Regions from separate parts of the Streptomyces sp. NPDC057697 genome, predicted to be linked through region 3. Evidence: riboswitches for the same ligand, from Rfam matches in the RefSeq annotation. Region 3 holds a riboswitch; each other region holds the start of a gene.
What was found. Region 3 has a riboswitch for cobalamin ahead of ACFVFH_RS00305 (cobalamin biosynthesis protein). Riboswitches for the same ligand answer to the same signal wherever they lie in the genome.

Region 1 (9,803 bases), on a different contig from region 3:
TCACCGACCGCCGTGTGGAGATCACCGGCCCGCCGGACCGCCGGACGGCCGCCGGTGCCCTCGGCTCCGGCGCCCAGGTGTGGGTCGCCGACTTCGAGGACGCCACCGCGCCCTTGTGGGACAACATCATCGGCGGGCAGCTGAACGTGCTCGACGCCGTCGAGGGACGTATCGGCTTCGCCGCGCAGGAGGGCCAGGGGTCCCGGCTCGGCGGACGACCCGCCACGGTCATGGTGCGGCCCCGGGGCTGGCACCTGGACGAGGAGCACCTGGAGTTCGACGGCCGCCCCGTCCCCGCCGCGCTCGTGGACTTCGGCCTCTGCTTCTTCCACTGCGCCCAGCGGCAGATCGATGCCGGGCGCGGCCCGTACTTCTATCTCCCCAAGCTGGAGAACCGGTACGAGGCCCGGCTGTGGAACGATGTCTTCCTCCTCGCCCAGGAACTGCTCGGCATCCCCCGTGGCACCGTCCGTGCCACGGTTCTGATCGAGACGATCACGGCCGCGTTCGAGATGGAGGAGATCCTCTACGAACTGCGGGAGCACAGCGCGGGGTTGAACGCGGGCCGCTGGGACTACCTGTTCAGCCTGATCAAGACGTTCGGCCACCGGTCCGACTTCCTCCTTCCCGACCGTGCCCGGGTCACGGCGGCCACCCCCTTCCTGCGGGCCTGCACCGACCTCCTCGTCCGTACCTGTCATCGGCGTGGCGCGCACGCCATCGGCGGGATGGCCGCCCAGGTGCCTGGCGAGGGCCCGGCCGCCGAAGAGGCCGTCCTGGCCAAGGTCCGCCTGGACAAGGAGCGGGAGGCCGAGGACGGCTTCGACGGCTCCTGGGTCGCCCACCCCGCCCTCGTTCCCGTCTGCCGCGCGGCCTTCGACGGAGTCCTCGGTGGGCGGCCCCACCAGCACGACCGTACCCGCGACGACGTCGAGGCCGGCCCGGCCGACCTGCTGTCCGTGCGCCGGATCAGCGGACCGCCCACCTCGGAAGGGGTGCGCACCAACATCTCCGTCATCCTGCGGTACTACGCCGCCTGGCTGCGCGGGCAGGGAACGGTCACCATCGACGGCCTGGTGGAGGACGCCGCCACGGCCGAGATCGCCCGAGTGCAGATCTGGCAGTGGCTGCGGCACCGCGTGGTCGACCGGGAGACCGTCGGGGTGCTGCTCGACGACGAGGTCGCGGCGCTCGGCGCCGAGTACCCGTGGGCGCCCGTGGACGACATCCGCGCACTCTTCGAACGGACGGCCATGACAGGCGAGTTGCCACAGTTCTTCACCCCGGACGCCTACAGCCGCCACCTCGTGCGCCGGACGGAGGTGCGGGCATGAGCGCGGGCATCGCACGCGTCGGCGTGGTCGGTGGCGGGCAGATGGGCGCCGGGATCGCCGAGGTGTGCGCGCGGGCCGGACTGGACACCGTGGTCTGCGAGGTGGACGCGGTGGCCGCCCGCACGGCACGGGACCGGATGGCCGCGTCCCTCGAACGGGCGGTCCGGCGCGGAAGACTGGAACGGGAGGCGGCCCGGGACGCGCTCGCCCGGACGGTGTTCACCGGCGGCCTGGACGTTCTCGCCGACCGGCAGCTCGTCATCGAGGCGGTCGTCGAGAACGCGGATGCCAAGACCGAGGTCTTCGCCGCCCTCGACAAGATTGCCGAGGACCCCGCTGCCATCCTCGCCACCAACACCTCCTCGCTGCCGATCATGCGGCTGGGCATGGCGACCGGCCGCGCGGACCGGGTCGTGGGGCTGCACTTCTTCAATCCCGTCCCGGTCCTGCCACTGGTCGAGGTGGTCCCCTCGCTGCACACCTCGGCCGCGACGACCGCCACGATCGAGGCCTTCGCCACCAGCGCACTCGAAAAGACGGTCATCCGCTCCCAGGACCGGGCGGGCTTCGTCGTCAACGCCCTGCTCATCCCCTATCTGCTCTCCGCCGTGCGGATGGCGGAGTCCGGATTCGCCTCGGCCGCCGACATCGACGCGGGCATGGAGCACGGCTGCGCCCATCCCATGGGCCCGCTGAAGCTGGCGGACCTGATCGGCCTGGACACCGTCGTCTCCATCGCGGAGTCGCTGTACGAGGAGTTCCGCGAGCCCCTCCACGCGCCGCCGCCACTGCTCCGGCGGATGGTGGAGGCGGGTCTGCTGGGCCGGAAGACCGGCCGGGGGTTCCACACCTACGACCAGGGCTGAGGGGCCCGCACCCGCCACGGGGGCCGGCGGGCCCTCGCGGCCGTGCCGGGCGAGGGGCGTGAAGCGCGAGTACGGCGCTTCGCGCCCCTCGCCGTGATTCCGCGCCGCCCCTCATCCCGCCTCGCCGCTCCTCGTCCTGCCGCGCTCCGCCCCGCGTCCGCCGTGCGCGTGCCGTCGTCGGGGCGGAATGTCCCGCGAGCAGGCGGCACCGCCCCCGTCGACCGAAGCAGGACTTAGGTATACCTAACTTTCGCCAGCGACACAACATCTGGGGTGTGCGCGCACACGGCCATCCAGATGTAGTGTTGGCGGTGCTGGTGGTTCGCCGGGCACTGCTGTGCTCGGCGTCGCAAGAGGGAACCCGGTGAAAGACCGGGACTGCCCCGCAGCGGTGAGCGGGAACGACCGCCGTCATACGCACTGGGCCCGACACATCGGGCCCGGGAAGCGACGGCCAGTAGGAGTCTCGAACGACACGAGACGCGCCCGTGAGTCCGAAGACCTGCCACCGGTGCGCACACCGGACAGCGGTGCGCGCGCTCCGAGGCCCCGAGGGAGGGCCGGGTGGCATACGCACGGCCCCGGGTGAGGCGTACCGTTCCACGGCCCCCCGGTCCCCAGCCGTACGCGCCGCACCGCTCCTCCCTCCCGGTCCTCGGGCAGAGACGGGAACGAGCGAGAGGAGACGGCGACCCATGAGCGAACTCGTTTATTTCTCCAGCGTCTCGGAGAACACCAGACGCTTCGTGGAGAAGCTGGACCTGCCGGCCACACGCATCCCCCTGCGTCCGCGCCACGAGGGCACGCCGCAGGTGACCGAACCGTATGTGCTGATCACACCGACCTACGGCGGCGGTGAACGAGCCGGCGCGGTCCCCAGACAGGTGATCCGCTTTCTGAACGTCGAGGCCAACCGGGCGCTGCTGTGCGGGGTCATCGCCTCCGGCAACACCAACTTCGGCGCCGACTACTGCCTGGCCGGCCGGGTGATCTCGGCGAAGTGCCGGGTCCCGGAGCTGTACCGATTCGAACTGCTGGGCACGGAACGAGATGTCCGCGCCGTACGGGAAGGGCTGCGGGAATTTTGGACACGACACTCATCGACGACGGAGCGACAGGCAGCATGAACACCTTCACCACGCCGGTCACGGCCCCCGCGGCCCCGCGCGAGCCGATCGGCACGCGCAAGGACTACCACGCGCTGAACGCCATGCTGAACATCTACGACTGCGACGGCGCGATCCAGTTCGACAAGGACCGCGAGGCCGTCCGTCAGTACTTCCTCCAGCACGTCGATCCCCACACGGTGGTGTTCGACTCGCTCAAGGAGAAGATCGACCACCTCATCGAGAACGACTACTACGAACGGGAGCCGATCCGGCGCTACCGGTGGGAGTTCGTGGAGGAGGCGTACCGGCAGGCGTACGCCCACGAGCACCGCTTCCGCACCTTCCTCGGCGCGTTCAAGTACTACACGTCGTACACCCTCAAGACCTTCGACGGCTCCCGCTACCTGGAGCGGTACGAGGACCGGGTCGTCGCGACCGCGCTGTTCCTCGGCGCGGGGGACGAGGCCCTGGCCTCCCGGCTGGTGGACGAGATGATGACCGGCCGCTTCCAGCCCGCCACCCCGACCTTCCTCAACGCGGGCAAGGCCCAGCGCGGCGAGCTGGTCTCCTGCTTCCTCCTGCGGGTCGAGGACAACCTGGAGTCCATCGGCCGCGGCGTCAACTCCGCCCTCCAGCTCTCCAAGCGGGGCGGCGGAGTGGCCCTGCTGCTGACGAACCTGCGCGAGCAGGGCGCGCCGATCAAGAAGATCGAGAACCAGTCGTCCGGTGTCGTTCCCGTGATGAAGCTCCTGGAGGACTCCTTCTCCTACGCCAACCAGCTCGGTGCGCGGCAGGGCGCGGGCGCGGTCTATCTGCACGCGCACCACCCGGACATCATGCGGTTCCTGGACACCAAGCGGGAGAACGCGGACGAGAAGATCCGGATCAAGACCCTCTCGCTCGGTGTCGTCGTCCCGGACATCACCTTCGAACTCGCCAAGCGCAACGAGGACATGCACCTGTTCTCGCCGTACGACGTCGAGCGGGAGTACGGCAGGCCGCTGGCCGATCTGTCGGTGAGCGAGCACTACGACGAGATGGTCGCCAATCCGCGCATCCGCACGACCAGGCTCGGCGCCCGCGAGTTCTTCAAGACGATCGCGGAGCTGCAGTTCGAGTCCGGCTACCCGTACCTGCTGTTCGAGGACACGGTGAACCGGGCCAACCCGGTGCCCGGCTGGATCAACATGTCCAACCTGTGCTCGGAGATCCTCCAGGTCAACACAGCCAGCACGTACGACGCCTCGCTCGGTTACGAGAAGGTCGGCCGGGACATCTCCTGCAACCTGGGGTCGCTCAACATCGCCGCCGCCATGGCCTCTCCGGACCTCGGCGCCACCGTCGAGACGGCGGTGCGCGGCCTGACGTCCGTCTCCGACCAGTCGAACATCGACGCCGTGCCGTCCGTGGCGCATGGCAACGACCTCTCCCACTCCATCGGCCTCGGCCAGATGAACCTGCACGGCTACCTCGCCTCGCAGCGCATCCACTACGGGAGCGAGGAGGGTGTCGACTTCACGAACATGTACTTCTACGCGGTCGCCTTCCACGCCCTGCACGCCTCCAACCGCATCGCGATCGAACGCGGCACCGCCTTCGACGGCTTCGAGAAGACCGCGTACGCCGACGGCTCCTACTTCGACAAGTACACCGAGCAGGTGTGGGAGCCGGCCACCGAGCGGGTGCGGAAGCTGTTCGCCGACGCGGGGACCCACCTGCCCACCCAGGACGACTGGCGTGAACTGAAGCGGTCCGTGCGGGAGCACGGCATCTACAACCAGTACCTCCAGGCCGTGCCGCCCACCGGGTCCATCAGCTACATCAACGACTCGACCCCCTCCATCCACCCGATCGCCTCCAAGGTGGAGATCCGCAAGGAGGGCAAGCTCGGCCGCGTCTACTACCCGGCGCCGCACATGGACAACGACAACCTGGAGTACTTCCAGGACGCGTACGAGATCGGCTACGAGAAGATCATCGACACGTACGCGGCGGCCACCCGCCATGTCGACCAGGGGCTGAGCTGCACGCTCTTCTTCCGGGACACGGCCACCACCCGCGATCTGAACAAGGCGCAGATCCACGCCTGGCGCAAGGGCATCAAGACCCTCTACTACATCCGGCTGCGCCAGGAGGCCCTGGAAGGCACCGAGATCGAGAACTGCCTGTCCTGCACCCTGTGACCGCCCCCGTCCGCGAACCCGAGGCACCAGCGATGACCACCACCCCCGCCCCCGTGACCGACACCTCGGTCACCCCTCCCTCCTACCGCCACGACCCGGCCGCCCGGTTGCGTCCGGTCAACTGGAACCGCGTCACCGACGAGAAGGACCTGGAGGTCTGGAACCGTCTCACGGCCAACTTCTGGCTGCCCGAGAAGGTCCCGCTCTCCAACGACGTGAACGCCTGGCAGCAGCGGCTGAGCGCCGAGGAACGCACCCTGACCATGCGGGTGTTCACCGGGCTGACCATGCTCGACACCGTGCAGGCGACGGTCGGCGAGATCGTCCAGATCCAGGACGCGCGCACCGAGCACGAGGAGGCGGTGTACACCAACATCGCCTTCATGCAGGCGGTCCACGCCCGCAGCTACTCCTCGGTGTTCTCGACGCTCGCCGGCACCCCGGAGATCGACGACGCCTACCGCTGGGCCGTGGACAACGACGTCCTCCAGCAGCGCTGCAAGACCGTCCTGAAGCACTACTACGGCGACGACCCGCTGAAGCGGAAGGTCGCCTCCACGCTGCTGTCGTCGCTGCTGCTGTACGCCGGCTTCTACCTCCCCCTGCACTTCTCCACCCATGCCCTGCTCACCAACACGGCGGACATGATCCGGCTGATCCTGCGCGACAAGGCGGTGCACGGCTACTACTCCGGCTACAAGTACCAGCGCGGCCTGGAGAAGCTGGACCCGGCCGGGCGGGAGGAGATGCGGAAGTTCACCCACGACCTGCTGGAGGAGCTGTACCAGCTGGAACTCCGGTACTCGGGCGACCTGTACGAGCCTCTCGGGCTGATGGACGACGTGGCCGTCTTCGTCCGCTACAACGCCGACAAGGCGCTGATGAACCTCGGTTACCCGGCGCGCTTCGGCGCGGACGCCACCGGGGTCAACCCGGAGATCCTGGCGGCGCTCTCGCCGGGCGCGGACGAGAACCACGACTTCTTCTCGGGCTCCGGCTCCTCGTACGTCATGGGCAAGGCGGAGGAGACCGCCGATGACGACTGGGACTTCTGAGAGGTGATCACGCCGGCGCCCCCGGCGTGATCGGTAGGAGCAGTCCTACGCAGCGCCCGGCACCGCCCGCCGGCCCGGACCGTCGTACGAGGCCAGCGGGCGGATCAGGGCGTTGTGGGCGAGCTGCTCCGTGATGTGCGCGGTCCAGCCGACGATGCGGCTCATCACGAAGATCGGTGTGAAGACCGGGATGTCGAAGCCCATGAGGTGGTAGGCGAGGCCGGCCGGGTAGTCCAGGTTGGGATGGATGCCCTTGCGGTCGGCCATGGCATGCCGCAGGGCCGCGTGGAGGGCGGCGAGCCGGGCCGCGTCGGGGTCGCCGGCGCGCTCCACCAGCCGGTCCAGGGCGTCCTGCATGATCGGGACCCGGGAGTCGCCGTGCTTGTAGACGCGGTGGCCGAAGCCCATGATCTTCCGTCCGGACGCCAGCGCGTCGGCCAGCCATTCCTCGGCGCGCTCCGGGTCGCCGATCTCCAGCAGCGTGTGCATCACGGCCTCGTTGGCGCCGCCGTGCAGAGGGCCCTTGAGCGCGCCGATGGCCGCGGTGACCGCGCTGTAGAGGTCGGAGAGGGTGGAGGTGACCACGCGCGCGGTGAACGTCGAGGCGTTGAAGCTGTGTTCGGCGTACAGCACGAGGGAGATCTCGAAGCAGCGGACCACGTCCGGGGCGGGCACGTTGCCGAAGCACATGTGGAAGAAGTTCTCCGCGTATCCGAGGCCGGGGTCCGGGGGGATGGGGTCCAGTCCCCGGCGGCGGCGCTGGTCCGCCGCCACGACGGTGGGCAGCTTCGCCAGCAGGGTCAGGGACTTGGCGCGGTTGGCGGCGGGGGTGCCGTCGTCCTCGGTGGGGTCCTCGGCGCCGAGGAAGCTGACGGCCGTGCGCAGCACGTCCATCGGGTGGCAGGTCTCGGGCAGCTTGCCCAGCAGTTCCAGCGTGGTGCGGTCCAGGGGGCGCAGGGCGCGTTCGCGGGCGCGGAAGTCGCGGAGCTGTGCCTCGCCGGGGAGTTCGCCGTACCAGAGGACGTGGGCGACCTCCTCGAAGGAGCGGCGGGCCGCGAGGTCCTGGACCGGGTAGCCGCGGTAGGTGAGGGAGTTGGTCTCCTGGATGACGGTGGAGATCCCGGTGGTGTCGACGACGACTCCGGCGAGGCCGCGGTGGATCTCGGGCGCGGTGGTGTTCATGAGGTGCCTGCTTCCGTGGGTCGGGTGCCGGGCCGGTTCCCGGGCGGAAGGGTGAAGTCGAAGACCGTCGAGTCGAAGGCCGTGTACTCCTCGTAGCCGAGGAGTTCGTACAGGCGGGCGCGGGTCTGCATGCGCGGCAGCAGGGACTCCTGGGTGCCCTCCGCGGCGAGCGTGCGCAGTCCTTCCTCGACCGCGCCCATGGCGATGCGCAGCAGCGTCACCGGGTAGAGGGCGATGTTGTAGCCGAGGTCCTCCAGGGTGGCCGTGCCGAGGAGCGGGGTCTTGCCGAACTCGGTGAGGTTCGCGAGCAGCGGTACGTCCACCGCCTTGCGGAACGCCTCGTACTCGGCGGCGTCCGTGAGCGCCTCGGGGAAGATGGCGTCCGCGCCGGCGTCGACATAGGCCTTCGCCCGGTCGATCGCCGCGTCCAGGCCCTCGACCGAGCGGGCGTCGGTGCGCGCCATCAGCAGGAAGTCCGGGTCCCGCCGGGCGTCGACGGCGCCCCGGAGGCGGCGGACCATCTCCTCGCGGGGCGCGAGGGTCTTTCCGTCCAGGTGCCCGCAGCGCTTGGGGGCGACCTGGTCCTCCAGGTGCAGCCCCGCCAGTCCGGCGTCCTCCAGGAGCTGGACGGTGCGGGCCGCGTTCATCGGTTCCCCGAAGCCGGTGTCGGCGTCGATGAGGACGGGGAGGTCGGTGGCGCGGGTCGTCTGCTGGGCGCGGGCCGCGATCTCGGTGGAGGTGGTCAGGCCGATGTCGGGCAGGCCCAGGTCGGCGGCGAGCACCGCGCCCGACAGGTAGACGGCGTCGAAGCCGGTGTCCTGGATGAGGCGGGCGGAGAGCGGGTTGATCGCGCCGGGCATGCGCAGCAGCCGGCCCGAGGCCAGTTGCTCGCGGAAGGTCCGGCGGCGTCCGGCGGGTGTGGTCCGTGTGTGCAGCACCATCAGAACAGGCCCTTCGGCAGGCTCGCGTCGTACGCGGCGACGGCGTCGGTGTCGACGGCCGGGAACAGTCCGTCGAGGCCGTCCGCCGGGAGATCGGCGAGGCGGGTGGCGGTGTCCAGGAACGCGTCCTGCGCATCCTCGCCGACGATGCCCTCGGTGAGGGTGCGGAACTTGCCGATGTATCCGGAGCGGTCGAAGGGCCGGGCGCCGGCCGGGTGGGCGTCGGCGACGGCGAGCTGGTCCTCGATCACCGAGCCGTCGTCCAGGGTGATCACCGCACGTCCCCCGAAGGCGCGGCGGTCCGGGTCGGGGTCGTGGTAGCGGCGCGTCCACTCCGGGTCCTCGACCGTCGTGATCCTGCGCCACAGGTCGACGGTCGAGGGGCGGCGGGCGCGTTCGGGGGCGTAGGACCGCTCGTGGTGCCAGGTCCCGTCCTCCAGCGCCACGGCGAAGATGTACGGCACGGAGTGGTCGAGCGTCTCCCGGTCGGCGTTCGGGTCGTACTTCTGCGGATCGTTCGCACCCGAGCCGATGACGTGGTGGGTGTGGTGGCTGGTGTGCAGGACGATCGAGCGCACGTTCCGCAGCGGCCCGGTCCTCTCGCGCAGCCGCCGCGCGAGGTCGATGATCGCCTGGGCCTGGTACTCGGCGGAGTGCTCCTTGGTGTAGGTGTCGAGGATCGCCCGGCGCGGTTCGCCCGGAGCGGGCAGCAGGACCGTGTAGTCGGATTCCGGGCCGTCCAGCATCCAGGCCAGGAAGCCGTCCTCGCCCTCGTAGACCGGGGACGGGGACGTCTCGCCGCGCATGGCCCGGTCGACGGCCTCGATGGCGGCCTTCCCGGCGAAGGCGGGCGCGTACGCCTTCCAGCTGGAGATGTCGCCCTTGCGGGACTGCCGGGTGGCGGTGGTGGTGTGCACAACCTGCTGCACCGCCTGGTACACCGTCTGCGTCGGCAGCCGCAGCATCGCCCCCAGCCCGCCCGCGGTGGCGGCACCGAGGTGGGCGACGTGGTCGATGCGGTGCTCGTGCAGACAGATGCCCTTGACCAGCGCGACGTGGATCTCGTACGCGGCGACGGCCCCGCGCAGCAGGTCGGCTCCGGTGCGGCCGGTGTGCTGGGCGACGGCGAGCAG
Region 2 (9,803 bases), 580 kb from region 3:
GTCACCGACCGTGACGGCGAAGGCGGCCAGCGTTCTGCTGCGCTCCGCCTGTGTCTCGTCCAGCAACGCCTGTGCCTGGCGCATGCGTTCGTCGCTGGCGCAGAAAGCTTCCGCCAGGACGGTGTTCCGCTCCCAGAATTCTCGTGGTTCCACGAGAGTGACAACGCGCCGGTGGCCGCTGGGAACGGACGGTCGAGCCAAAAGCGCCTAAATGGACTAACGGGTAATGGTTTGGCCAAGCGTGGTCCGGCGCCCCGCCGCCCGGCGGACGACCGGGCCGGGGCCGGGCACGGCCGAGGCCCCGACCGGTGGTCGGGGCCTCGGTGAGGGTGTTCGGGTCGCCGGCTCAGTACCAGCTGTTGGCCTGCCAGAACGACCAGGCGGCGCACGGGCTGCCGTAGCGGGAGTTCATGTAGTCCACGCCCCACTTGATCTGGGTGGCGGGGTTGGTCTGCCAGTCGGCACCGGCGGAGGCCATCTTCGAGCCGGGCAGGGCCTGCACGAGACCGTAGGCGCCGGAGGAGGCGTTGGTGGCGGTGTGGTTCCAGCCGCTCTCGTGCTGGACGATGTTGCTGAAGCACTGGAACTGCGCGGCGTCGCCGATCATCGACTTCGCCGTGGCCTGCGCGCTCGCCGCGACGGTCGTCGGCGCGGCGGCCGGTGCGGCCATGGCCGGGGAGACGCCGAGGCCCAGGCCGGTGGCGCCGAGGAGCACGGCGGCGCCTGCGACGGCGGACTTGCGGCGGGCGTTGCGGGGCTTGGCGAGGAGGTTACGGGCGAACGACACAGAGAGACCTAACGTCGGGTACGGGGGAGTCGCGGGCCGGTCCGCAGTCGTGCGGTGGTGCGGGTGGACCGGTCTTCGTCGACCGCGGTCCGGTTCGGCGGACCCTGCGGTGCTCGGCGACTCATCCAGTGTTAGCGGCGGCTTTCAACCACCGCAACGACCCCCGGTACGAGCCCGCCTAGCACCCGGGCCCGAACGACCCGGGCCGCCCCGGCCGCCCCGGAGGCATCACCGCAGGTCGGCGCGGGACCCGGGCGCGGCCCTCGGCCACGGGGCGACTACGACCCCCGGTAGTGGTGGACCAAGGTCCTGTGGGAGCCCTCACTCGCGGGGAGCGTCAAATGTGACCTGGGCCTCGAAGTTGGCGCGCCGGGTGGCCCGGCGCAGCGCCTTCAGCAGCGCCGGTCCGACGGCCAGCGTCAGCACCGCGGTGAGCACCGCCCGGCCCAGGTCCCAGCCGAGCGAGGTGGCCACGCAGTACGCCAGGAAGCGCACCAGGTTCTCCGCCACCGAGTCCCCCGGGTGGAACGAGATCCCCGAGCCGAGACCGGGCACGATCGTCCAGCCGTACAGGTTCATCACCGTGCCGTACGCGAACGACGCCACGCACCCGTACCCCGCCAGCGTCAGCAGCTCGGCCCGCCCGCGCAGCCGGTCCGGGCCGGGCAGCAGGCCCGCGCCCATCGAGAACCAGCCCATCGACAGCATCTGGAACGGCATCCACGGCCCCACCCCGCCGGTGAGCAGCGCGGAGGCGAACATGGTCACCGAGCCCAGCACGAAGCCGAAGCCCGGCCCGAGCACCCGGCCGCTCAGCACCATCAGGAAGAACATCGGCTCCAGCCCCGCCGTGCCCGCCCCCAGCGGCCGCAGCGCCGCGCCGACCGCGGCCAGCACCCCCAGCATCGCCACCGCCTTCGCGTCCAGACCGGAGTCGGCGATCATCGCGACCACCACCCCGACCAGCAGCGGCAGCAGCGCGGCGAACAGCCACGGCGCGTCCCGCGAGTGCGCCAGCCCGGCCTCCGGACCGGCCAGCAGCGGCCAGCCGAACGCCACCAGCCCGATCGCGCTGACGAGGACGAGCGCGGCGATCGCACGCGGCCCGAGCCGTACCGGCCGCGCCCGGCGCGCGCTCACGAGGACCCGCCGAGCGCGGCGCGCACCTGCGGCACGGTCAGCCACTCCTGCGGCGCGAGGATCTTCGCCGTCTGCGGGGCGAACGCCGGGGACGACACCACCACCTGCCGGGTCTCCCCGTCCGCGACAATCTCCCCGTCGGCGAGGATCACCACCCGGTGCGCCAGCTCCGCGGCGAGCTCCACGTCATGGGTGGCCAGCACGATCGCGTGGCCCTCGGCCGCGAGACCCCGCACCACCCCCACCAGCCGGGCCTTCGCCGCGTAGTCCAGACCGCGGGTCGGCTCGTCCAGGAGCAGCAGCGGGGGCCGCGCGGTGAGCACGACGGCCAGGGCGAGCGCGAGGCGCTGGCCCTCGGAGAGATCACGGGGATGGGTGTCGTCCGGCACACCCGGCAGCAGCTCGGAGACCAGGGCCCGGCAGCTGCCCGGGGCGGCGCCCGCGTCGCCGTCGGCCGCGGCGCACTCGGCGGCGACGGTGTCCGCGTACAGCAGATCGCGTGGCTCCTGCGGTACCAGCCCGACCCGGCGCACCATCTCGCGCGGCTCGGTGCGGTGCGGGGGCCGGCCGCCGACCAGGACGGTGCCGGTGGTCGGCTCGACCATGCCGACGAGCGCCGCCAGCAGGGTGGACTTGCCGGCGCCGTTGCGCCCCATCAGGGCGACGGTCTCGCCGGGGCCGACGGTGAGCGTCACCCGGCGCAGCGCCTCGACGCGCCCGCGCCGTACCCCGAGCCGCTCGACCCGGGCCGTGGGACCGGCGACCGGCTCGGGCCCACCGCGGTCGCCGGTCCCACGGCCCAGCAGCCGGGCCAGCGCTCCGCGCCGCACGGGCGAGGGGGCCGGGGCGGGCACGGCGGCGGCCGCCACCGGCCCGGGGGCGGGCGGGCGCACCGGCGCCAGCCGCTCGCGCAGCTCCGCCGCCCGGCGCCGCGCGTCGCGGACCGAGAGCGGCAGCGGCTCCCACCCCGCCAGCCTGCCCAGCGCGACGACCGGCGGATGGACCGGGGAGACGGCCATGACGTCCGCGGGCGCGCCCACGACGGGGGCGGCGCCCGGCGACGGCAGCAGGACCACCCGGTCCGCGTACTGGACGACCCGCTCCAGCCGGTGCTCCGCCATCAGGACCGTCGTGCCCAGGTCGTGCACCAGCCGTTGCAGCACGGCGAGGACCTCCTCGGCCGCCGCCGGGTCCAGCGCGGAGGTCGGCTCGTCGAGGACCAGGACCCTCGGATGCGGGGTGAGGACGGAACCGATCGCCACCCGCTGCTGCTGGCCGCCGGAGAGCGTGGCGATCGGCCGGTCGCGCAGCTCGGCGAGGCCCAGCAGGTCGAGGGTCTCCTCGACCCGCCGCCGCATCACGTCGGGGGCGAGCCCCAGCGACTCCATGCCGTACGCCAGCTCGTCCTCGACCGTGTCGGTGACGAAGTGGGAGAGCGGGTCCTGGCCCACCGTGCCGACCAGATCGGCGAGCTCGCGCGGTCTGTGGGTACGGGTGTCGCGCCCGTCGACCGTGACCCGGCCGCTCAGCGTGCCGCCGGTGAAGTGCGGCACCAGACCGGACACGGCACCCAGCAGCGTGGACTTGCCGACCCCGGACGGACCGACGAGCAGCACCAACTCGCCCTCCGGAACGGTCAGATCGACCCCGGTCAGGGTGGGGCGCTCCGTTCCTTCGTAGCGCACCGAGACCTGCTCGAACCGGATCACTGGAACTCCTTGGAATACGGGGCGCCCGCCGAGGGCGGCACGGGCGCCACCACCGCGGGCAGCAGCCCGATCAGCACCGCCGCCGCGGGCCACAGCGGAAGCGCCGGCGCGACCAGCGGCACCACCCCGGGGTGCAGCGCCTCCCCGAGGACCCCGCCCGCCCGGATCATCGCCACCGCCACCGCGACCCCCGAGCCCGCCACCAGCCAGGCCCGCGCGCCCCACCGGTCGGGCCGGTAACGGGTACGCACCGAGCGGGCCCCGCCGAGCCGCAGCCCGGCCATCGCGGCGACGAGCCCGGCGACCAGCAGGGGCAGCCCGTACCGGGCGCCCTCCGCGGCCAGCAGCCCGTACGTACCGGCGCACACGCCGAGCAGCCCGCCGAGGGTGAGGACGTTCGTGGTGTGCCGGACGGCGGGCGGGACCTGCGCCGTGCGCCCGTACCCCCGCGCGTCCATCGACGCCGCCACCGCGACCGACCGCTCCAGCGCGCCCTCCAGGACCGGCAGCCCGGTCTGGAGGACCGCGCCGATGCCGCCGGTCGGACGGCCGCGCAGCCGGCGGGCGGTGCGCAGCCGCATCACGTCGGCGACCATGTTCGGCGCGAAGGTCATCGCGACGACGACGGCGACGCCCGCCTCGTACAGCGCGCCCGGCAGCGACTTCAGCAGCCGGGCCGGGTTGGCGAGCGAGTTCGCCGCACCGACGCAGATCAGCAGGGTGGCCAGTTTCGCCCCGTCGTACAGGGCGAAGAGCAGCTGCTCGGCGGTGACCCGGCCGCCGATCCTGATCCCCTGCGCCCAGCCGGGCAGCGGCACCTCGGGGAGCGTGAACAGCGGATGGGTGCCGGGGATCGGCGAGCCGAGGAAGACGGAGAAGACCAGCCGCACGGCGATGACGAACAGTCCGATCCTGAGGAACGCCCCGTACGAACGGGCCCACGGGGCGTCCGTGCGGCGCGCCGCCACGACATAACCGGCCACCCCCACCAGCAGCCCGAGCAGCAGCGGGTTGGTGGTGCGGGAGGCGGCGGTGGCCAGGCCGAGCGCCCACAGCCACCAGGCCCCGGCGGGCAGCGCGTTGCTCCGGGTCGCTTCGGGGGCGCGCAGCGGGCGGCGGCTCGCCAGGACCGCGGAGCCGGTCGGGGTGGTCATCCGCGGCGGCGGCGGGCCCGCACGACCGCGGCGACGCCGAGGAGGAGAACGGCGCCGATGCCGACGAACACCCCGGCGGACGGGGAGCCGCCGGAACCGCCCGAGCCGCCGGCGGCCGACGACGCGGACGCGGAGCCGGTCGGGGACGGGGCGGGCGTGCCGTGCCCGTCGCCGGAGACCTGCTCGCCGCAGCCCGAGGCCGGGTAGCCGGTGATGGCGCAGAGCATCGCGTCGCCGCTGTACCGCAGGGGCTTGGCCACGGCGGCGAGCGCCTCGGCCGCACTGGCGTCGGGGCTCACCCGGGCGCACGCGGTGCGCGGCGCGGGCGGGGTCTCACCGGCCGGGGCGTCGGCGGCGGTGCCCGGGTCGATGACGAGGGCGATCCGCTTGGTGCCGTCCTCGGCCGGGGTGCCCGCGCAGATCTTCGCGAAGTCGGGGGCGCGGCGCGGTTTCGCCGCGTCCTGGGAGTCCTCGCTCACCGAGAACCGGAAGCCCTCCACCGCGCCGTCGTCGGGCCGGACCAGGGACGGGCCCTGGGTGGCGTACGTCCAGCCGGAGCCGGAGTCCTCCCAGAACGACCAGTAGCGGTAGCCGGCCGCCTGGGCCGGTCCCGCGCCCAGCACGGCCAGGACGGCGCCCAGGACCACCAGCAGCGCGGTGGCCCTTCCCGCCCGCCTCACGGCTGCCTGTTCTTCCGGCGACCGCTGATCAGGAAGAACGCGATCGCGGCGAGGACCAGGGCGATGCCGATGTACCACCACACGCCGCCGATCACGTCGTCGCCGCTGTGGACCTGGTCCTTCTCGGTGGCCTCGTACCCGGTGTCGGCGGACGGGTCGGGCGTCACGACGGCGGCGGGCGCGGGGCCGGCCGCGTTCAGCCGGGCCACCAGGTCGACTCCGCCGAAGTCGCGGGCGTCGTTGCCGGTCGCGTGGGCGGCCAGGACCAGCTGGGCGTAGGCGGCGGGGCCGTTCTGCCCGGCCCAGTCCATGGCGTTCTTCTTCAGCCAGGCGATCGCCCCGGCCGCCTTGTCCTGGTGGCCGGAGGCGGACAGCGCGACGACCGCGTCGGCGGTGTTGCCGAAGTCGGGCTGCGGGGTCGTGTCGGCGGCACCGGGCATCGGCGCCTGGTTCAGATGGCCGCTCCCGGCGAGGGCGCCGACGAGGTAGTGGGCGCCGTTCTGGGCGGCCTGCTCGGGCGTGAGGCCGGAGCCCGGGTGGCAGCGGGGGGCCTTGCCCGCGGCGTTGTCGCCGACGGCCATGGCCTTGCCCATCGTGCCGAGCACGGCGGCCGCGGTGGCGTCCGCGTTCGCGGTCAGCTTCCCCTTCTTGTCGGGCTGGTACGCGAAGGCCCCGCCGTCCTTGCCGCCGCACGGGATCGCGAGCGCGAGCAGCGGGTCGTAGGGGGTCTTGCCGCCGGGGGTCGTGATGTCCGCGAGCCGCTGTCCCTGGCGGGCGAGGGCGCCGATCACCAGGGAGGTGGAGTTGGCGTCGCTGGGCGCGCCCGCGGTGTAGCCCCAGCCGCCGTCCTCGTTCTGCACGGACTTCAGCCAGCGCACGCCGTTGTTCACGATGTCCCGGTGGCCGCCGACCTCGACCAGTGCCTGGGTGGCGGCCGCGGTGGCGTTGGTGTCCAGCACCGTCTTGTCGTCGCACGGCTCGGAGACATCGGCCCGGTACGCCGCGTAGGCCCCGTCGGCGCACTGCTGGCCGATCAGCCAGTCCACCGACTTCGCGGCCGGGGTGACCCCTTCGAGCCGCTGGGCGAGGAAGGCCATCGACTGCCGCCACACCCCGTCGTAGGTGGGGTCCTTCGTGCCGTACAGCCCGGCGGGCAGCGCGGCGGACGGCGAGGGCGACGGGGACGGCGCGGCGACCGCGACCGGCGCTGCGGCCGCGCAGAGCACGGCGGCGGTGGCGGCGAGCGTTGCTGCGCTGCGGCGTACGGTCATGGCGGGCGGGGCCTCTCCTGTGCGACGAACCGGGCACAGGCACGCTCAGGCACCAGGCTCCGGCTCCGTATACCTCGACGGTGCCGACCACCGGGATCGGTGGTGGGAGCCGGTCACGTCCGCGGACAGGGCATTCCGGCTCACCGTCTCCGGGACGGTTCACGGCTGCGTGGTCAGTGCCGGATTCGCACCGGCTTCCCCCTGAACGGGCATGATGACGACCCGCACACTCTACCGGGCGGTCCGGGACGGTCCCCGGGGCGGCTTAGGCCGGGCGTCCCGGGGGCCGTCCCGGCGATCACGCGGAATCCACTGGCACGACCGGTCCCGCACGAATGACCATGACCCGCATGCCAGGGTGGGTCAGTAGGGCGGCGCGGAGCCGTACCGCCCGGCCCGGCTCACACCACCCTCGCCATTCACCGCCGGCCGCGCCCCGCTCGCCGCTCACACCGCGATGTACGTCACCGGCTCGGTCCCCGGCACCGCCTCCGCGCGACCGAGCTTCACCAGCCTCCGCAGATGCGCCTCCGCCTCCGAGACCGCGATGTTCCGGGAGCCGTGCGGGATCTGCTCCCAGGGCCGGTTCCACTCCATCCGCTCGGCCAGTTCCCACGGCGTCAGCGGCCCGGCCAGCAGCCCGAGCAGCCCGGTCAGCCGTTCCTCGTGATGGGCGAGGAGCTCCCGTACCCGCCCGGCCGCGTCGGTGAAGGCGTACTGATGGGCGGGCAGCACCTCGGCGGCCCCGAGCCTGCCGATCCGCTCCAGCGAGTCGAGGTAGTCGCCGAGCGGGTCTCCCCCGCTCGGACGCGGCCGGGAGCCCGCGGGGGGATCGGTGGCGGCGGCGTCGTCCGGGTCCTCGTACAGCCCGATGTGCGGGCTGATCCCCGGCAGCAGGTGATCGCCGGAGAAGAGCCGCCCCCGGCCCGGCAGATTCCCCGGATGCTCCTCGTCCAGATGCAGACACACGTGCCCCGGCGTGTGCCCCGGCGTCCAGATCGCCCGCAGTCTGCGCCCCGCCAGGTCGAGCAGCTCGCCGGGCACGATCTCCCGGTCCGGCAGGGCGGCCCGCAGCCCCGGCAGGGTCCGCAGACGGCCCCCGTCCGCCGCGGCGGCCCGCAGCGGCGCGAGGTGCTCCTCGGGCGCGCCGACCGCGGTGAGCTTGGCCACGAGATACGTCAGCCAGGTGCCGGGCCGGGACTCACGGGTACGGCGCACGATCGCGGTGTCCGCCGCGTGCATGGCGATCCACGCCCCGGAGGCCTCCCGCACCTGCCCGGAGAGCCCGTGGTGGTCGGGGTGGTGGTGGGTGATGACCACGCCGTGGATGTCCGCCATCTCCGTACCGACGGCGGTGAGTCCGGCGCGGAGCGTGTCCCATGCCTCGGGGTCGTCCCACCCGGTGTCGATCAGGACCGGACCCCGGTCGGTCTCCAGGACGTGCACGAGCGTGTGGCCGAGCGGGTTGTCCGGGATGGGCACCTTGATGCTGTGCACGCCTCCGCCGTGGTCGGTCACCTGTGCCATGAGGTCCCCATCTCTCCAGACGACGTGCGGTTTCGCGGTTCCGGTGCGTCGCCCCCACTGTAACGAGAACTTGTTTCAGTAGTAGCCCTGGTCACCCATCTCCTCCGGACGCTCTCACGGACCCCGCGGCTTCGAGGGCCGTGGTCGCGGCCGTGGACTCCTGGAACTGGAACTGGTATCAGTTCTGAAACAGAGTCAGATGCCGGGTCGGGCACCGACCCGGACACCGATCCGGACGACGCGCGCCGGGCCGCGGGAGGCAGCAGTCATGACCGAGCTTGTCGAACACGGAAAACTCTTCATCGGCGGGGAGTTGGTCGATCCGCTGGGCCGGGACGTGATCGAGGTCGTCTCGCCCCACACCGAACAGGTCATCGGCCGGGTGCCGCACGCCTGCGAGGCGGACGTGGACCGGGCCGTCGCCGCCGCGCGGCGGGCGTTCGACGAGGGGCCCTGGGCGCGGATGGGCCTGGACGAGCGGATCGCGGTGGTGACCCGGATCAAGGACGCGTTCGCCGCGCGGTACGAGGAGATCGCCCGGGTCATCAGCGCGCAGAACGGCACCCCGTACACATCGAGCGTGATGGTGCAGGCACTCGCCGCGATGATGGTGTGGGACTCGGCGATCACCGTCGCCCGCGACTTCCCGTACGAGGAACGGCGGGCCGGGGCGCTCGGGCCGCTGCTGGTGCGCCGGGAGCCGGTCGGGGTGGTCGCGGCCGTGGTGCCGTGGAACGTCCCGCAGTTCACCGCCGCCGCCAAGCTCGCGCCGGCCCTGCTGGCGGGCTGCTCCGCGGTGCTCAAGGTCTCGCCGGAGACGCCGCTGGACGCCTATCTGCTGGCGGAGATCGCCGCCGACGCCGGGCTGCCGGAGGGCGTGCTGTCGATCCTGCCCGCCGACCGGGAGGTCAGCGAGTACCTGGTCGGGCACCCGGGCGTCGACAAGGTGTCGTTCACCGGGTCGGTGGCCGCCGGGCGCCGGGTGATGGAGGTCGCCTCCCGCAACCTCACCCGGGTCACCCTGGAGCTGGGCGGCAAGTCCGCCGCGGTGATCCTCCCGGACGCCGACCTGGACGCCGCCGTCGCGGGCATCGTCCCCTTCGCCTGGATGATCAACGGCCAGGCGTGCGTGGCCCAGACCCGCATCCTCGTCCCGCGTTCCCGCTACGACGAGACGGCCGAGGCGTTCGCCGCCGCGGCGGGCGCGCTGAAGGTCGGCGATCCGCTGGACCCCGCCACCGAACTCGGCCCCCTCGTCGCCCGCCGCCAGCAGCGGCGTTCGCTCGACTACATCCGGATCGGGCAGGACGAGGGCGCCAAGGTCCTGACCGGCGGCGGCCGTCCGGCGTCCCAGGAGCGCGGCTGGTACGTCGAGCCGACCCTCTTCGGGGACGTCGACAACTCCATGCGCATCGCCCGCGAGGAGATCTTCGGTCCCGTCATCTGCCTGCTGCCGTACGGCGACGAGGACGAGGCGGTGAGGATCGCCGACGACTCCGAGTACGGACTGAGCGGCAGCGTCTGGACCGCCGACA
Region 3 (9,803 bases):
GCCGAGCATGGCGGCGGCGTAGTGGATCGGCGGGACCTCGTCGACCAGGGTGGAGACGGCCGTGGCGTGGACCGCGTGGGTGTGGACGACGGCGGCCGCGTCGGTGTTCCGGTAGACGGCGAGGTGGAGCGGGAGTTCGCTGGTGGGGGCCAGTTCGCCGAGGACGCGGTTGCCCTCCGGATCGACGCCGACGGCGTCCTCGGGGCCCAGCCGGTCGTACGGCACTCCGCTCGGTGTGACCAGGATCGTGTCGCCGACCCGTGCCGACACGTTTCCCGAGGTCCCGACGACGAGGCCCTCGGCCGCCGTGCGCCGGGCGGTGGCGACGACGCCGTCCCAGGCGCGTCCGATCGCGTCCCGCTGCTGCTCGCTCATGCGCCGATCCTGTCAGCCGCGGAGGCGGACGGGTATGGGGTCGGCCACAGCCGCTCACCCGGGAAAGCCGGGCCACGACCGCCCCGAGGACAAGCGGAATGCCCGGACCCCGCTTGGCAACACCCCAGCGCCCCGCTCAGTTCATCTTCCGTTCACCCAGGTTGCCTACGGTCCACATGCCAATGACGTCGAACGATTGCCTGGGTAAATGGAACACATCACGCTGCTCCTCGCGATTGTGATCGTGACAGCTCTAGTGTTCGATTTCACGAACGGTTTCCATGACACCGCGAACGCGATGGCGACGACCATCTCGACCGGTGCGCTCAGACCGAAGACAGCGGTGGCCATGTCCGCCGTTCTCAATCTCGTCGGCGCGTTCCTGTCGGTGGAGGTCGCCAGGACGATCTCCGGCGGGATCATCAACGAGGACGGGCTGCGGACGGAAGTCATCTTCGCGGCGCTCGTCGGCGCCATTCTGTGGAATCTGCTGACCTGGCTGGTCGGGCTGCCGTCCAGTTCCTCCCACGCCCTGTTCGGCGGACTGATCGGCGCGGCCGTGATGTCGGCGGGCTGGTCGTCCGTCAACGGCGGCACCGTCATCACCAAGGTGCTGCTCCCCGCGGTCGCCGCCCCGATCGTCGCCGGTCTGGCCGCGCTGCTGGCCACCAGGCTGACGTACCGGATCGGCGGGAAGATCCGCAACGACGCCCAGGAGAAGGCCACCGCCAAGGGGTACCGGGCGGGCCAGATCGCCTCGGCCGGGCTCGTCTCCCTCGCCCACGGCACCAACGACGCGCAGAAGACCATGGGCATCATCACCCTGGCCCTGGTCACCGGCGGCGTCCTGCACCCGGGCGCCAACCCGCCGGTCTGGGTCATCGTCGCCGCCGGTACGGCCATCGCGCTCGGCACCTACCTGGGCGGCTGGCGCATCATCCGCACCATGGGCAGCGGCCTCACCGACCTCCGGCCGCCGCAGGGCTTCGCCGCCCAGACCAGCGCGGCCACCGTCATCCTGGCCTCCTCGCACCTCGGCTTCTCCCTCTCCACCACCCAGTCCTGCTCCGGCGCCGTGATGGGCGCGGGCCTCGGCCGCCGGGGCGGTGTGGTCCGCTGGTCCACCGCCACCCGGATGTTCGTCGCCTGGGGCCTGACCCTGCCGGCCGCCGGTCTGGTCGGCGCGGGGGCGGAGCTCCTCACCCAGCAGGGCACCTGGGGGGTCGTCGTCGTCGCGGTGCTGCTGGTCGCGGGCTCCGGCGCGATCTGGCTGGTGTCGCGGCGCAAGCCGGTCGGCCACGACGACGTCGCCCCGGCGGCTGCCGACGCCGAGCCCGCGGGCGTCGTCACCACGGCCATCGCCGCCGTCAGCCCGCCGCCCACCGCGGCCCAGGCACCGGCCCAGAACCTCATGACCACCATTCCGGCCCCGGCCGGAACCACCCAGGACCCGGCGCGACCCGCCACCGTCTGAACCGGCCGTCTAAGGATTCAGCATGAACATCGACTGGGCAGCCCTCGGCTCCGTATTCGGCGTCTCCCTCGTCGTCACCGTCGCACTGGTGGGCCTCTTCACCCTGGGCATCGTCGGCCTCTCCAAGCAGCCGGAACCGGCGGCGCAGGGCGGCTCCGGCTCCTCGCTGCTGCTGGCCCGCGCCGGCGCGTACGTCTGCTTCGCGCTGTGCGCGGCGGCCGTCACGTACGGCATCTACCTGATCGTCGCCTGAACCGCTTCCGCACGCCTTTCCCGTCGGGCCGGACACCCCCGTGTGTCCGGCCCGATGTGGGTATCAGCACACTGCGCCGTCGCAGGTCAACGGCAGGTTGACGGGCGTTCGCGGGGCGTGGTGGACTGCCGGAGCCAATTACGGCGACAGCAGAGGAAGCCGGTGCGAATCCGGCGCGGTCCCGCCACTGTCACCGGGGAGCGGTCCCCCACACCGGACGTCACGGCGCGCGCGAGCGGGCTGGAAGGCCGGGGGAGCCGCGGATCCGGGAGCCAGGAGACTCTCGTCGCCGGTCACGTCGAACCAGGGCGCGGACCCTGAGTGAGGACATATCGCCATGCCTGGCCGCCCTGCGTCCGCTCTTTCGGCGCTCTCGACGAGAGCCGCCCGCACGAAGGTCCGCCGAGGCGCGACGGCCGGCTGAACCGTGCGAGCCGACCGCATCTTCGCGTACGGCGCCACGGCCGGACTGATCGGCGATCTGCTGCTCGGTGACCCCCGCAGGGGGCACCCGGTCGCGGCCTTCGGACAGGCCGCGGCGGAGGTCGAGCGCCGTCTGTGGCGTGACCACCGCGGCTGGGGCGCACTGCACACCCTCGTCTGCGCCGGAGGCGCCGCGGGTGGCGCCGCCCTGCTCACCCATGCCGTACGCCGCAGCCCCGCCGCCTCCGTGGCACTGACCGCGGCCGCCACCTGGTCCGTCGTCGGCGGCACCTCCCTGGGCCGCGAGGCACGGGCCGTCGGCGCCGCCCTGGCCGCCGGTGACCTCGGCCTGGCCCGCGAGCGGCTGCCGCACCTGTGCGGGCGCGACCCGCAGTCCCTGGACGGGCCGCAGATCGCCCGCGCCGTGGTGGAGTCCGTGGCGGAGAACACCTCGGACGCCGTGGTCGGCGCGCTGGTGTGGGGCGCGCTGGCCGGGGTCCCCGGGCTGGCCGGCTTCCGGGCCGCCAACACCCTCGACGCCATGGTCGGCCACAAGTCCCCCCGCCACCTGCGCTACGGCTGGGCCTCGGCCCGCCTGGACGACCTCGCGGGCTGGCCGGGCGCCCGGCTCACGGCCCTGCTCGCGGTGGCCGCGGGGGGACGGCCGGCCGACGCGGTCCGCGCCTGGCGGGCCGACGCCGCCAAGCACCCGAGCCCCAACGCGGGCCCGGTGGAGGCCTCGTTCGCGGGTGCGCTCGGCGTGCGCCTCGGCGGCACCCTCGCGTACGGCGGCCGGATCGAGCACCGTCCGGTGCTCAACGGGGAGACGGGCCGGGCGGTGGAGACCGCCGACATCGAACGCGCGGTACGGCTGTCGCGCCGGGTGGGCGCGCTGGCCCTCGGTGTCTGCGTGGCGGGACGGCTCGGCGCGGCCCTCGCCGCACGACGGATCGCGGGGCGCCGCACGGCGGCGCCCCGTGTCGCAGGACGGAGAAGCACATGAGCGGCGGACTGCTGGTCGCCGGAACCACTTCCGACGCGGGCAAGAGCGTCGTCACCGCGGGCATCTGCCGCTGGCTCGTACGCCGGGGCGTGAAGGTGGCGCCCTTCAAGGCGCAGAACATGTCGCTGAACTCGTTCGTCACCCGCGAGGGCGCCGAGATCGGGCGCGCCCAGGCCATGCAGGCCCAGGCCGCCCGCGTCGAGCCGACCGCGCTGATGAACCCGGTGCTGCTCAAGCCCGGCGGCGACCGCTCCAGCCAGGTCGTCCTGATGGGGAAGCCGGTCGGCGAGATGAGCGCGCGCGGCTACCACGGAGGCAGGCAGGAGGCGCTGTTCTCCACGGTCGTGGACTGCCTGGAGCAGCTGCGGAGCACGTACGACGCGGTGATCTGCGAAGGGGCGGGCAGCCCGGCGGAGATCAATCTGCGGCGCACGGACATCGTGAACATGGGTGTCGCCCGCGCGGCGCGCTTCCCGGTGGTGGTGGTCGGCGACATCGACCGCGGTGGCGTCTTCGCCTCGTTCTTCGGTACGACGGCCCTGCTCGCGGCGGAGGACCAGTCGCTGATCGCCGGCTACCTGGTCAACAAGTTCCGCGGTGACGTCTCGCTGCTGGAGCCGGGGCTGGACATGCTGCGGGACCTCACCGGGCGGCCGACGTACGGAGTGCTGCCCTTCGCGCACGGCCTCGGCATCGACGAGGAGGACGGTCTGCGGGTCTCGCTGCGCGGAACCGTGCGCGAATCGACGGTGGCGCCGCCGCACGGCGAGGACGTGCTGCGGGTCGCGGTGTGCGCGGTGCCGCTGATGTCGAACTTCACCGATGTGGACGCGCTGGCCGCCGAGCCCGGCGTCGTGGTCAGGTTCGTGGACCGCGCCGAGGAGCTGGCCGACGCCGACCTCGTCGTCGTGCCCGGCACCCGGGGCACCGTCAAGGCGCTGGCCTGGCTGCGCGAACGGGGCCTCGCCGACGCGCTGGTCCGGCGAGCGGCCGAGGGCCGGCCGGTCCTCGGCATCTGCGGCGGCTACCAGGTCCTCGGCGAGCACATCGAGGACGAGGTCGAGTCGCGGGCCGGGCGGGTCGAGGGCCTCGGGCTGCTCCCCGTACGCATCCGCTTCGACCGCGAGAAGACCCTGGCCCGCCCCGTCGGGCAGGCGCTCGGCGCGCCGGTCGAGGGGTACGAGATCCACCACGGCGTGGCGGACGTGCTCGGCGGGGAGACCTTCTTCCGCGACGACCGGGGACACGGACTCGACGGCTGCCGGGTCGGCTCCGTCTGGGGCACCCACTGGCACGGTTCGCTGGAGAGCGACACGTTCCGCCGCCGTTTCCTGGCCGAGGTCGCACGGGCCGCCGGCCGGCGCTTCGTCCCCGCCCCCGACACCGCGTTCGCGGCGCTGCGCGAGGAACAGCTCGACCGCCTCGGCGATCTCGTCGAAGAGCACGCGGACACCGACGCGTTGCTGCGGCTCATCGAGTCGGGCGCGCCGCCGGGGCTGCCGTTCATCGCACCCGGAGCACCCGGCGCGCCCGGAGCCCGCGCGGTCCCGGGAGGCCGCCGATGACCCCGGGGACCGGCCCGGCCCGCCTCGTTCACGCCCATTCACCCGCAGGAAGGATCGCCCAGTGAGCACGCATTTCCCGTTCACCGCCGTCGTCGGGCAGCAGGACCTGCAACTCGCCCTGTTGCTCAACTCCGTCGCACCGAACATCGGTGGTGTGCTCGTACGGGGGGAGAAGGGCACCGCCAAGAGCACCGCCGTGCGCGCGCTCTCGGCGCTGCTGCCGGAGGTGGCCGTCGTCCCCGGGTGCCGTTTCTCCTGCGACCCCGCGTCGCCGGACCCGGCGTGTCCGGACGGCCCCCACGAGACCGGGGCCGGTGTGTCGCGGGACGCCCGGATGGTGGAGCTGCCCGTGGGCGCGTCCGAGGACCGGCTCGTCGGGGCGCTGGACATCGAGCGGGCGCTCGCGGACGGCGTGAAGGCGTTCGAACCGGGCCTGCTGGCCGACGCGCACCGCGGGATCCTCTACGTCGACGAGGTCAACCTGCTCCACGACCACCTCGTGGACCTGCTGCTGGACGCGGCCGCGATGGGCGCCTCGTACGTCGAGCGCGAGGGGGTCTCGGTGCGGCACGCGGCGCGCTTCCTGCTCGTCGGGACGATGAACCCCGAAGAGGGCGAACTGCGGCCCCAGTTGCTCGACCGGTTCGGGCTGACCGTCGAGGTCGCCGCGTCCCGGGAGACCGATCAGCGGGTCGAGGTCGTGCGCCGGCGTCTCGCGTTCGACGACGACCCCGCGGCCTTCGCCGCCGGGTGGGCCGGCGAGGAGGACGCGCTGCGGGCGAGGATCGTCGCCGCGCGGGCGCTGCTGCCCGAAGTGCGGCTCGGGGACGCGGCGTTGCGGCAGATCGCGGCGACCTGCGCGGCCTTCGAGGTCGACGGCATGCGCGCGGACATCGTGATGGCGCGGACCGCCACCGCGCTGGCCGCCTGGGCGGGGCGTACGGACGTGCTCGCCGAGGACGTGCGGCAGGCGGCCCTGCTCGCGCTCCCCCACCGGCGCCGGCGCAATCCGTTCGACGCGCCGGGTCTCGACGAGGACAAGCTCGACGACACGCTGGAGCAGAACGGCGGCGAGGACGAGGATCCGGACCCGGACGGCCCCGGTGGCGGCGGCCGCCCCCCGCGCGGCGACGGCCCCGACACGCCGCAGGGGCCCGAGGGCGAGTCCGGCGACGCGCCCGCGCCGTCCGTGCCCGAACAGGGCCGGGAGCAGGGCCAGGGGCAGCCCTCCGGCGGCGGCGAGCAGCAGCCGGTACGCGCCACCGAGCCCTTTCGCACGAAGATGCTGAGCGTTCCCGGCCTGGGCGAGGGCGCGGCGGGGCGGCGGTCCCGGGCACGTACCGAGCACGGGCGCACGACCGGCGCGCGGCGTCCGCAGGGCGCCCTGACCAAGCTGCACCTCGCGGCGACGGTGCAGGCCGCCGCGCCGCACCAGCGGGCGCGTGGCCGTTCGGGGCGCGGGCTGGTGGTCCGGCGGGACGATCTGCGCCAGGCGACGCGGGAGGGGCGCGAGGGGAATCTGGTGCTCTTCGTGGTGGACGCCTCCGGGTCGATGGCGGCCCGGCAGCGGATGGCCGCCGTGAAGGGCGCGGTCCTGTCGCTGCTGCTGGACGCGTACCAGCGGCGCGACAAGGTCGGGCTGGTCACCTTCCGGGGCAGGGACGCCGAGGTGGCGCTGCCGCCGACGTCGTCGGTGGACGCCGCGGCGGCGCGGATGGAGCAGTTGCCGACCGGTGGGCGCACCCCCGTCGCGGCCGGGCTGCTGAAGGCCCATGAGGTGCTGCGGGTGGAGCGGCTGCGTGATCCGTCGCGGCGGCCGCTGCTGGTCGTGGTGACCGACGGGCGGGCGACCGGGGGCCCCGACCCGGTGGCGCTGGCGGCCCGAGCGGCGCGGCTGCACGAGGCGGAGGGCGTCGCGTCCGTCGTCGTGGACTGCGAGTCGGGGCCGGTACGGCTCGGTCTCGCGGGCAGCCTCGCACGCGATCTCGGGGGCAGCGCCGTCACGCTCGACGAACTGCGGGCCGACTCGATCGCCGGGCTCGTCAAGGACGTTCAGGGAACCAACAGGAGGGCCGCGTAATGCCGCAGGGACAGCCGACCACCGTGCCCGACGACGGGCTCACCACCCGCCAGCGCCGCAACCGCCCGCTGCTGATGGTGCACACCGGCACCGGCAAGGGGAAGTCGACGGCGGCCTTCGGGCTGGCGCTGCGTGCCTGGAATCAGGGGTGGCCCATCGGCGTCTTCCAGTTCGTCAAGTCGGCGAAGTGGAAGGTCGGCGAGGAGAACGCGCTGAAGGTGCTCGGTGCGAGCGGCGAGGGCGGGTCCGTCGTCTGGAACAAGATGGGCGAGGGCTGGTCGTGGGTGCAGCGCGACGGCCAGATGGACAACGAGGAGGCGGCCCGCGAGGGCTGGGAGCAGGTGAAGCGCGACCTGGCCGCCGAGACGTACCGGCTGTACGTCCTCGACGAGTTCGCGTACCCGATGCACTGGGGGTGGGTCGACACCGACGAGGTGATCGAGGTGCTGCGCGACCGCCCCGGTACGCAGCATGTGGTGGTCACCGGCCGCAACGCGCCGCAGAAGCTGCTGGACGCCGCCGACCTGGTCACCGAGATGTCGAAGGTCAAGCACCCGATGGACGCCGGTCAGAAGGGCCAGCGGGGCATCGAATGGTGAGGGAATCCCGGTGAACGTCCCACGTCTGGTGATCGCCGCCCCCTCCTCGGGGAGCGGCAAGACCACCGTCGCCACGGGGCTGATGGCGGCCTTCGCGGGGCGCGGTCTCGCGGTGTCCCCGCACAAGGTCGGCCCCGACTACATCGATCCCGGCTACCACACGCTGGCCACGGGCCGGCCGGGGCGCAACCTCGACGCGTACATGTGCGGCCCCGGTCTGGTCGCCCCGCTGTTCGCGCACGGGGCGCGGGGGTGCGACCTGGCGGTGGTCGAGGGCGTGATGGGGCTGTTCGACGGGGCGTCCGGGCAGGGCGAGCTGGCGTCGACCGCGCAGGTCGCGAAGGTGCTGCGGGCGCCCGTGGTGCTGGTCGTCGACGCGTCGTCGCAGTCGCGCTCCGTGGCCGCGCTGGTGCACGGCTTCGCCTCCTGGGACCCGGGGGTGCGGATCGGCGGGGTGATCCTCAACAAGGTCGGCTCGGACCGCCACGAGGCGCTGCTGCGGGACGCGCTGGAGGAGTCCGGTCTGCCGGTGCTGGGGGTGCTGCGGCGGGCCGAGCAGGTGGCGGTGCCGTCGCGGCACCTGGGGCTGGTGCCGGTGGCCGAGCGGCGCGGCGACGCGGTGGGCGCGGTCGGGGCGATGCGGGAGCAGGTGGTGGCGGGGTGCGATCTGGACGCGCTGATGGCGCTGGCCCGGTCCGCGCCCGCGCTGCCGGACGAGGTGTGGGACGCCCGGACGGCGATCGCGGAGTGCGGCGGGCCGGTGCCGCTGCCCTCCTCCGCCGGTGGCCGGGGCCCGGTCGTGGCCGTGGCGTCCGGTCCCGCGTTCACCTTCTCCTACGCCGAGCACACCGAGCTGCTCACCGCCGCCGGGGCCGAGGTCGTGCCGTTCGATCCGCTGCGGGACGAGACGTTGCCGCGGGGCACCCGGGGGCTCGTCATCGGCGGGGGTTTCCCGGAGGTGTACGCCGCCGAGCTCTCCGCCAACGCGGCGCTGCGCGGGGCCGTCGCCGAGCTGGCCGGGTCCGGGGCACCGGTCTCCGCCGAGTGCGCGGGGCTGCTGTATCTGGCGCGTTCGCTCGACGGGCTGCCGATGTGCGGGGTCCTGGACGCGGAAGCGCGGATGTCGAAGCGGCTCACGCTCGGCTACCGGGAGGCCGTGGCGGTCTCCGACAGCGTGCTGGCGGCGCCCGGCACCCGGGTGCGCGGACACGAGTTCCACCGGACCGTGCTGGAGCCGGGTGCCGGGGCCGAACCGGCGTGGGGCATGCACCAGCCGGAGCGGCGGGTCGAGGGATTCGTACGCGATGGCGTGCACGCCAGCTATCTGCACACGCACTGGGCCTCGGCGCCCGGCATGGCCCGCCGGTTCGTCGAGCGGTGCGCGGGATGAACGGCGTACGGGCCGCGAGCGGGGCCGGTGGCCGGGCGCGGTGCTCAGTCCGCGATGCCCACCACCAGCCAGATGAAGCCCACCCCGGCCACGGTGCACAGCAGTGTGGAGCGGGCCGGGTGCGTGTGGTGCGCCTCGGGGAGGATCTCGGCGGCGGCGAGGTAGAGCAGCGCGCCGCCGAAGAAGCCGAGATAGCAGCCGAGGAGTTCCGCCGGAAGGGTGAACAGAAGGGTGGTCGCGGCGCCCACGACCGGCGCCAGGGCGTCCGCGAACAGCATGAACAGGGCCTTGCGGCGGGCGTTCCCGTACAGGCTGGTGATCGTGTAGGTGTTGAAGCCGTCGGCGAAGTCGTGCGTGATGACGGCGAGGGCGACGGTGGCGCCCATGCCCGCGCCCACCTGGAAGGCCGCGCCGAGCGCCACGCCGTCCATCAGGCTGTGGCCGACCATCGCCGCCGCTGCCGTGAGCCCCACCTGGGGCACCCGCTCCTCGCCCGCGCCGTGTGCCGCCTGTCGTACGGCGAGCAGCCGCTCCACGAGGTGGGCGAGGAGGAAGCCGCCCACGAAGAGCAGCAGCGCGGCCGGGACGCCGAGGACGGGTTCGCCCGCGGCCTCGATCGCCTCCGGCAGCAGGTCCAGGCC

Region 1: another riboswitch for cobalamin. It lies ahead of nrdI (class Ib ribonucleoside-diphosphate reductase assembly flavoprotein NrdI); the one in region 3 lies ahead of ACFVFH_RS00305 (cobalamin biosynthesis protein).
Region 2: another riboswitch for cobalamin. It lies ahead of ACFVFH_RS02835 (prenyltransferase/squalene oxidase repeat-containing protein); the one in region 3 lies ahead of ACFVFH_RS00305 (cobalamin biosynthesis protein).

The regions. Positions count from the first base shown of each region.
Region 1 covers NZ_JBHVJA010000012.1:79,890-89,692, reverse strand. Annotated here, with positions in the region: gene aceB (malate synthase A) at 1-1,334, shown strand, start outside; gene ACFVFH_RS27365 (3-hydroxybutyryl-CoA dehydrogenase) at 1,331-2,200, shown strand; cobalamin riboswitch at 2,502-2,725, shown strand; gene nrdI (class Ib ribonucleoside-diphosphate reductase assembly flavoprotein NrdI) at 2,896-3,327, shown strand; gene nrdE (class 1b ribonucleoside-diphosphate reductase subunit alpha) at 3,324-5,492, shown strand; gene nrdF (class 1b ribonucleoside-diphosphate reductase subunit beta) at 5,525-6,547, shown strand; gene ACFVFH_RS27345 (bifunctional 2-methylcitrate synthase/citrate synthase) at 6,593-7,729, opposite strand; gene prpB (methylisocitrate lyase) at 7,726-8,670, opposite strand; gene ACFVFH_RS27335 (MmgE/PrpD family protein) at 8,670-9,803, opposite strand, start outside.
Region 2 covers NZ_JBHVJA010000001.1:634,686-644,488, reverse strand. Annotated here, with positions in the region: gene ACFVFH_RS02865 (hypothetical protein) at 1-153, opposite strand, end outside; gene ACFVFH_RS02860 (transglycosylase SLT domain-containing protein) at 347-787, opposite strand; gene ACFVFH_RS02855 (ECF transporter S component) at 1,109-1,927, opposite strand; gene ACFVFH_RS02850 (ABC transporter ATP-binding protein) at 1,924-3,636, opposite strand; gene ACFVFH_RS02845 (energy-coupling factor transporter transmembrane component T) at 3,633-4,790, opposite strand; gene ACFVFH_RS02840 (SCO2322 family protein) at 4,787-5,470, opposite strand; gene ACFVFH_RS02835 (prenyltransferase/squalene oxidase repeat-containing protein) at 5,467-6,741, opposite strand; cobalamin riboswitch at 6,848-6,982, opposite strand; gene ACFVFH_RS02830 (MBL fold metallo-hydrolase) at 7,189-8,268, opposite strand; gene ACFVFH_RS02825 (aldehyde dehydrogenase) at 8,537-9,803, shown strand, end outside.
Region 3 covers NZ_JBHVJA010000001.1:57,910-67,712, forward strand. Annotated here, with positions in the region: gene ACFVFH_RS00290 (class II aldolase/adducin family protein) at 1-375, opposite strand, end outside; gene ACFVFH_RS00295 (anion permease) at 584-1,849, shown strand; gene ACFVFH_RS00300 (hypothetical protein) at 1,872-2,102, shown strand; cobalamin riboswitch at 2,254-2,385, shown strand; gene ACFVFH_RS00305 (cobalamin biosynthesis protein) at 2,530-3,528, shown strand; gene ACFVFH_RS00310 (cobyric acid synthase) at 3,525-5,093, shown strand; gene ACFVFH_RS00315 (putative cobaltochelatase) at 5,155-7,173, shown strand; gene cobO (cob(I)yrinic acid a,c-diamide adenosyltransferase) at 7,173-7,772, shown strand; gene ACFVFH_RS00325 (cobyrinate a,c-diamide synthase) at 7,783-9,162, shown strand; gene ACFVFH_RS00330 (ZIP family metal transporter) at 9,207-9,803, opposite strand, start outside.